2 regions of the Brachybacterium kimchii genome follow, and region 1 is predicted to be linked to the other one. Evidence: predicted binding sites of a transcription regulator. Region 1 holds the regulator's gene; the other holds the start of a gene.
The links. The regulator LexA, encoded in region 1, represses DNA repair genes until DNA is damaged. The targets are predictions, from matches to a motif close to TCGAACANNTGTTCGA.

Region 1 (4,136 bases):
GCTGTGCCAGAGGGCCGCGCCCGAGGGCGTCGGCTCCTCCCTGGCCGACGTGACGAGTCCCCTCCGCGGGCACCGACGCGCCTCGGCGATGCGCGCACGGCCCGCGGCTAGGGTGGGCCGGTGCCTGCCGCCCGTGAAGCCTCCGCGTCGCCGATCGCCGATCTCGACGTGCTCATGGAGGCCGCCGTGGAGGGCCTGGAGGGGACGCGCCGCGAGGGACAGACCCGGATGGCGAGCGCGGTCGACACGGCGCTCGAGGGGCAGCGCCACCTGCTGGTCCAGGCCGGCACCGGCACCGGCAAGTCGCTCGCGTACCTCGTGCCCGCTCTGCGCCACGCGGTCGTGACGGGACGGCCGGTCGTGGTCTCCACGGCGACCATCGCCCTGCAGTCGCAGATCGTGCGCAAGGACCTCCCGCGCATCGTCGAGGCGCTCGCCCCCCACCTCCCGCGCACACCCACGTTCTCCCTGCTCAAGGGGCGCGGGAACTACCTGTGCCTGCACAAGATCGACGGCGGCTACCCGAGCGACATCGACCCCGGGGCGCTCTTCTCCCAGACCGCCGCCGATCCCGCGAGCGGCTCCTCCGAACGCCTCGGGGAGCAGGTGAAGCGGCTGCGCGAGTGGTCGGCGCTCACCGACACGGGCGACCGCGACGACCTGGACATGCCGGTCTCCGACCGCGCCTGGCACCAGGTCTCGGTGACCGGCTCGCAGTGCCTGGGAGGGCACTGCCCGCTCGTGGACCAGTGCTTCGCCGAGCGCAACCGCGCCGTCGCCCGCGAGGTCGATCTCGTGGTCACGAATCACGCGCTGCTCGCGATCGACTCCTTCGACAACCACGGCATCATCCCCGACCACGATGCGGTGGTCTTCGACGAGGCGCACGAGCTCACGTCCCGCGTGACGAGCGCCGTCACCGACCAGCTGACCGTGGGCATGGTGCGCGGGGCCGTCCGCGAGCTGCGCGGGCTCGGCGTCGCCGCGACCGCCCTCGACGACGCCGGCGAGGAGCTGAACACGGTCCTTCCCGAGCTGCCCGACGGGAGGGTCATGGGCGCCCTGCCCAGCGCCGCCGCCGATGCGCTCGTCCACCTGCGCACTGAGGCCCGGGGTGCCCACGCCGACGCCAAGGACGCCGGCGGCGACGCCCCGACGGCGGCAGGCGCCCGCAAGGCCGTGCGCGCGAACCTGCAGGAGATCGTCGACGTCTGCGAGCGCCTCACCGCGCCCGACGAGGACGACGTCGTCTCGGTCTCCCACTCCGAGCGCACCGGGCGCTCGAGCCTCCAGGTCGCCCCGCTGGATGTCGCCGGCGCCATGCGCGGACGCATCCTCGAGGACACCACCGCCGTGCTGACGTCCGCGACGCTCGCCCTCGGCGGGCGCTTCGAGCCGCCCGCCCGCGCCATCGGCCTGGGCTCGCGCCGACGCATGGACGCCGAGGACGTCCCCCCGCTCGAGGACCGCAGCGCATGGGCCGGGATCGATGTGGGCAGTCCCTTCGACTATCGCCGCCAGGGCATCCTCTACGTCGCCTCCCACCTGCCCGCGCCGGGCCGCGAGGGCCCGTCGCTCGCGATGCTCGATCACCTCACCGAGCTCGTCGAGGCCTCGCGCGGCGGGGCGCTCTGCCTGTTCTCGTCGAGGCGGGGAGCGGAGGCTGCGGCCGAGCACGTGCGCGCGCGTCTCGACCTGCCCGTCGGCCTGCAGGGGGAGGACTCCCTGCCCCGGCTCGTCGAGCAGTTCCGCGGTGAAGACACCGCGAGCCTGTTCGGAACCATCGGGCTGTGGCAGGGCGTGGACGTGCAGGGACGCACGTGCCGACTGGTGACCATCGACCGCCTGCCGTTCCCGCGCCCCGACGATCCGCTCACCTCCGCACGCTCGGAGCGGGCCGACGCGGAGGGCGGCAGCGGATTCATGCAGGTCTCGGTGCGCCATGCCTCGCTGCTGCTCGCGCAGGGCGCCGGTCGCCTGATCCGCTCGCACGAGGACCGCGGCATGGTCGCGGTGCTCGACCCGCGTCTGCGCACCAAGCGCTACGGGGCCGTGCTGCGCGAGGCGATGCCGCCGCTGTGGCCGACGCAGGATCCCGAGGTCGCGCTCGCCGCCCTCGGACGACTGGCCCGCGCGGGGGACTGAGCCCGCAGGAGCCGAGCGCGCGCAGGGGATCGCAGGCGCGAGCGTCGGGGGCGGGAGGAGCGCGTCAGACGGCGCGCAGCACCGCCACGACCTTGCCGAGGATCTCGGCGTGGTCGCCCAGGATCGGGGCGAACGCGGGGTTGTGCGGCATCAGCCAGACATGGCCGTCGCTCTGGGCGAAGGTCTTGACCGTCGCCTCGCCGTCGATCATGGCCGCCACGATCTCGCCCTTCTGCGCGACCGGCTGCGAGCGCACGACGACCCAGTCGCCGTCGCAGATCGCGGCATCGACCATCGAGTCCCCGACGACCTGCAGCAGGAACAGCTCGCCGTCGCCCACGAGCTGCTGGGGCAGGGTGAAGACGTCCTCCACCTGCTCCTCCGCGGTGATCGGGATGCCCGCGGCGATCCGGCCGACGAGCGGCACGCTCACCGACGCGGAGGCCGCGGCGGCGCCGATCGACTCGACGGGCGCGAGGGTCGGCTCACCGGCGTCGTCGGGCAGCACGACCTCGAGCGCGCGCGGGCGCTTCGGATCGCGGCGCAGGAATCCCTTGCGCTCGAGCGCCTGGAGCTGGTGCGAGACGGAGGAGGGGGAGGTGAGGCCGACGGCATCGCCGATCTCGCGCATGGTCGGCGGGTAGCCGTGGCGCTCGATGGCGGCGGTGATGGTCTCGAGGATCCGTCGCTGGCGCGCGGTCAGGCCGTCGTCGGTCAGGTCGGGACCAGAGGTCGTCGGGGTCATCTGCGCGGCTCCTCGCTTCGTCTGTCCCACCCCTGCGTTTCAGTGGGACTCGTCGCTCAGCCTAGGCGTCGGGCGACCTGATTCCAAACATGTGTTCGAGGAAGGTCTTGCGTGTCGCGCACGGCGGGCCTACAGTCGTACACGTATTCGATCGAACAGGAGTTCGGACAATGGCCACCATGCTTCCCCTCCCCACCTCTTCGGCCCACGCCGGGCAGGGTTCTGCTCGCAAGGGTGTTCGACTGCAGCTCACCCGTCGCGGCCGCATCCTGCTGGCCGCCGTCGCGTTCCTCGCGGGCATCCTCGTCGCCCTGCTGGGCGTCCTGGTCCTCGGTGTCCCCTCCGCCTTCGCGGGCGATCCGCAGGAGCCTGTCACCGTGACCGTGGAGGCGGGCGACACGCTCAGCGACTACGCCGAGCAGTACGCCCCCGCCGGTGAGGACTCCCAGGACTTCGTGCGCGAGATGCGTTCGCTCAACGGCCTCTCGAGCCCCCGCATCACCGAGGGGCAGTCGCTCGAGCTCCCCGAGGGCAGCGTCGACGCCGCCTGATCCGCCGGGGCGCTGCGGCGGGAGCGCCGCGGGCCCTCCCTCGGCCCTCCGGTGCGCCCGGTAGGCTGGAGGACGTGCACTGCCCGTTCTGCCGCCACCCCGATTCGCGCGTCGTCGACTCGCGCACTGCCGACGACGGCGCCTCGATCCGGCGTCGTCGCCAGTGCCCGAACTGCTCGCGCCGCTTCTCCACGATCGAGACGGCATCCCTCGCGGTCCTCAAGCGCTCGGGAGTCAGCGAGGCGTTCAGCCGCTCCAAGGTGATCTCCGGAGTGCGCAAGGCCTGCCAGGGCCGCCCGGTGAGCGACGACCAGCTGGCCGTTCTCGCCCAGCGGGTCGAGGAGACCATCCGCCAGAGCGGCCAGGCCGAGGTCGACGCCCACGCCGTGGGCCTCGCGATCCTCCAGCCCCTGCGCGAGCTCGACGTGGTCGCGTACCTCCGCTTCGCGAGCGTCTACCAGGACTTCGACTCCCTCGACGACTTCGAGTCCGCGATCTCCGAGCTGCGTCAGGACGCCTCCGCGGGCAGCGGCGGCGCCTCGTCCTGAGCCGCGGAGCGGCCCGTCGGCCCTCGGGTCCGAGGCACGCGAGCCGCTGGATTCGTGGCGGATCCGTGTCGATCGGTGGAAAACGGTCCGAAGCACGGGCGTCATGCCCTTAAGATGTTCAGGGCGCGCCCAGCGGGCGCGCCGCCG
Region 2 (4,136 bases), 1.2 Mb from region 1:
ACTGCGCGTCGGCCATCGTGGGCGCGTCGTGGACGTAGTAGTCCTCGATGGCCTGCTCGATCTGTGCGGTCAGCTCCGCAATGCGCTCCTGCGCGCTGCGCGGGTCCTCGACGGATTCGGTCGAAGAGTCCGTGTCCGAGTTCTGGGGTGCGGGGGTGTCGTGTCCACTCACCCGTCCATTCTCCCCCATGGGTCCGACGGCTCAATGGCCGGACGGGGCGTGGATGGCCGGGCGGCACGACGAGGGCGCAAGGGGCCGGGGCTGGCGGAGGGTGCAGATGGAGGGCGCGGGAAACGGCGTGTCAGCCGCCGGCTTCGACGCCTATCGTGCGGGCATGGACGAGACGGTGCGGATCCGCGAGGCGAGGCGTGAGGACCTCGATCGCCTCCAGACGATCGAGGCCGCGGGCGATGCCATGTTCGCGGACCTCTTCGGTCCGGAGCCCTTCGGTCCGGACTCCGCCGAGAGTGGGGAGGCGCGGGCGGCGGAGCCGGGGGTCCTGCTGGTCGCCGTCGTCGGGGGCGGAGCGGGGGCCGACGAGCGGGTCGTCGGCTTCGCGCACGTGCTCGAGATCGACGGGGCCGCCGCTCGCGGGGACAGGCCGGAGGCGCATCTCGAGCAGTTGGCGGTGCTGCCCGCCTTCGGCCGCCGCGGCATCGGCCGAGGGCTCGTGGAGGCGTCGTGCGCATGGGCTGCGGGACGGGACCACATGCGGATCACCCTTCGCACCTATGCCGAGGTGCCGTGGAACGCGCCCTTCTACGCCCGCTGCGGGTTCCGGGTCGTCGACTCGACGGTCGAGGGCGGAGAGTTCGACACGGCCTTCCAGCGAGGGCTCGTCGAGACCGAGCTCGGGGCGGGGCTCGAGAGGCGTGGACGACGGGTTCTCATGGTGCGGGACGTCGGCCCCGGCGTCGGTCACGGAGCTCCAACCGCGACGCGCGCACGCTCCTGCGCACCTGGTCCAGGCCGATGAGCAGCATCGACAAGCACAGCGCGGCTGCCCCACATGCGAACCACAGGGGCGCCGACGACGGGTGGGGCTCCCATCCGTACTCCCCTGACCCATAGCGGTAGATCGTGATGTGTTCGCCGACGTCCGCGGATCCTCCGGAGACCGTGTCCTCGAGTCCCCGGTCCGTGCGGAAGACGACGACCGTTCCACGCCTGAAATGGGTCACCTGCGTCGCGGTGGCATGGACTTCCACAGGCTCAGCCGCGCCGTTCCCGGAGTAGATCGATAGGGCGACCACGGCCGCCGCTCCGAGCATCAGGGCTGCGACTGCGAAGGTGACGGCGAGGAAGGCGGTGCGCACAGGATCGGAGCCTAGCCCGGCGGCGCATGCACGCGGCCCCGGCGAGTCGAGCCGGTGCGACGGACGGCCTGAGGACCTCCCGCACTGCGCTGCATTCGCACCGAAGAGTTCTCCACAGTGCCCGATTCGTACTGGTTTTCGAAGGCGGCATCGCCTAAACTGGACATATCGAACACAGTTTCGAGCCGAGCTCTCTCGGGCACCCCGCTGCAGCACTCGCGATCACGAGGAGGTGAGCACGATGACGATGACCGATCCCGGCATCCACCAGGGCGTTTTGGGTGGCGCCGACTTCTTCGAGCCTCTCCCCTCGGGCGATGTGGTCGTGCTCGAGCCACTTCTCCCGGCGCGGACGAAGACCCCGGTGAACCGTGAGAACGCCTCCCGCCACGTCCAGGTCAGCCCCACCATCGAGGTCGACGAACTGGTGCACACGACCTGGGACCAGGGCGTCCACGAAGCACGCGAGCTGGCGCGCTCCCTTCTCCTCCTCGCACCGAAGTGGGAGGCCCGTCATCTCCCGGATGCGGATCGCGACAGGGTCCGTGTCGCCGACCTCGCGGTCGCGACCGCTCTGCGCTGCACCATCGATGCGGCGCAGCGCCGCATCCGCGACGCGCACCGCGCCGTCGATCTCCTTCCCCATGTGCACGCCCTCCTCGAGACGGGCGCCTTCCCGGCGTCCTGGTTCACCGAGCTCCTCTCCCGCACCAGCGGCCTCACGGACGACGAGATGGCGGTCGTCGACCTCACCGTGCGCTTCTGGGACGTCGGCATCGCGCCCGAGCAGTTCACGCGCAGCCTGAGCTCGGTGATCGCACGGCTGCTCTCCCGCCGCGAGCTGCCGCCGCATCTCGCGCCCGAGAACCGTCGGCGCGTCGAACTCCTCCCGGACGACACCCCGGGGATCGCCCGCATCGAAGTGCAGGGGCCGGCGCACGAAGTCGTCTCCTTCGCTCGCCGCCTGGACGCGAGCGCCCGCGCGGTCCAGCGGGCCCAGCGCCACGCCCTCGAGGACGGTTCCCCGATCCCCTGGGATCCCGAGGGCGAGGTCCTCGCCACCGGCATGCCCCTCTCGCTCGGTCACATCCGCTATCTGCTCACCACCCTCACCACGCCCGACACCCAGGGTGTCCACGTGCCCGCGGAGCGCTTCCGGCTAGGCGTGCTGGTGCCGATGATGACGATGCTCGGCCAGGACGACACCCCCGGCATGCTCGACGGGCGCATCCCCATCCCGGCGGACATGGCCCGTGACATCGCCGCCGGCCAGAGCGACTGGGTGCGGATCCTCACCGATCCCAGCAGCGGCGAGTTCCTCCAGCTCCCCGCAGACCGCTACCGGCCCACGCAGTCCATGCTCGAGCACCTGTGCGATCGCATGACCACGTGCGGCCTGCCCGGATGCACGCGCCCCGCGACCACGGCCACCGAGGCCGACCACATCGTCGAGTACGACCACGAGGATCCCGCGAGCGGCGGCACGACCTCGGTCGACAACCTGCACATGCTCTGCTGGCAGCACCACGCGATGAAGACCGAGGGGCTCATCGACCCCGTGCGCATCGAGCCCGAGGACTCCCCCAGCGGCCGACGGGGCACGCTCTGGGACGTGGCGGACAGGTTCCGCGTCTTCCTCGAGGACAACTCGGACATGGCCACGGCCGAGACCGTCGCCGACCTCGAAGGGGCCTGGGACCAGCTGTGCGACGCCCGCGCCAAGCATCGGCGGGCGCGCGACGGGCTCCCCTCGCTCACCGATCACCCGCCGGGTGCTGACCCGCCGTCCGGGTCGGGCTCCCCACCACCAGCGGGCTCACCGCCCCCGTCACCACGGGCCCCCTCGCCGCCTCCACCGTTCTGAATCCACGGCACCTGAGGCGCAACTCCTGATCCGACCGGCTGCGTCCTATCATCCGGTCACCGCACCACCGGCATCTCACCGACCGCACCCGGTCGCGCTGCACCCGCTGTTTCTTCGGCGAAGGCATGCGCGCCGGGTACGAGTCGTGCCCGGGCACGTGCATCCTCTGCCCGCACCACTCACATCGGCCCATGCCTCGCACGCACGTCCCCCATCACCCGCGCTCAGCACCGTCGGCGATCAGCGCCTGGAGCGCGCCCTCGAGCCGTCCCGGCCTCACGCCCGACCACACGGCCCGCAGTGAGCGCTCCAGCTCGACGTCTCTCACCGGCACCTCCACGAGCCGCCCCTCGCGCAGATCCCCGGCGACCACCAGTCGGCTCAGCAGGGCGCAGCCCGCACCGCCCGCCACGGCCGTGCGCACCGCGGCGTTCGAGTGCAGCTCGAGCGCGGGCGCCGCGACCTCACGAGGCGCGAGCGCCCGGGTGAGCACGTCGCGCGTCCCCGACCCCTCCTCGCGCACCACCAGCGGCGTGCCGGCGAGCAGATCGGCATCGATCCCGTGCTCGAGCACGTCCCGATCCTGCGCCCACGGATGCCTCGGAGCGACCACTGCGACCAGTCGGTCCCGCGCGACCTCGAGCGTGGTGAGCTCGTGCGGCACCTCGAGGCCCTCCACGAACCCGAGGTCGCCGCGTCCGCGGCGGAGCGCCGCGATCACCCCCGCCGTGTTCTCGACCTCGAAGGAGACCGGCACACCCGGCTGGTCCGCGGCGAGAGCGGCGAGGAACGTGGGCATCAGATGCTCGGCGATCGTCTGCGAGGCGAGGATCCGGATCCGCCCGGCGCCAGCGGCCGAGCGGACCTGCTCGACGAGCCCGTCGGCCGCGTCGAGCACTCGCCGGGCGTGCTCCACGGCGACGCGGCCCGCGGCCGTCGGCTCGGAGCCCCGCGC

Region 2: the regulator LexA is predicted to act here: its motif matches at 1,486-1,501, upstream of M4486_RS02580 (HNH endonuclease signature motif containing protein).

The regions. Positions count from the first base shown of each region.
Region 1 is NZ_CP097218.1:1,741,062-1,745,197, reverse strand. Features, by position in the region: gene M4486_RS08270 (ATP-dependent DNA helicase) at 175-2,145, shown strand; gene lexA (transcriptional repressor LexA) at 2,210-2,890, opposite strand; gene M4486_RS08260 (LysM peptidoglycan-binding domain-containing protein) at 3,070-3,441, shown strand; gene nrdR (transcriptional regulator NrdR) at 3,516-3,989, shown strand.
Region 2 is NZ_CP097218.1:573,172-577,307, reverse strand. Features, by position in the region: gene ligA (NAD-dependent DNA ligase LigA) at 1-172, opposite strand, end outside; gene M4486_RS02585 (GNAT family N-acetyltransferase) at 336-977, shown strand; gene M4486_RS02580 (HNH endonuclease signature motif containing protein) at 1,559-3,181, shown strand; gene M4486_RS02575 (LysR family transcriptional regulator) at 3,396-4,136, opposite strand, start outside.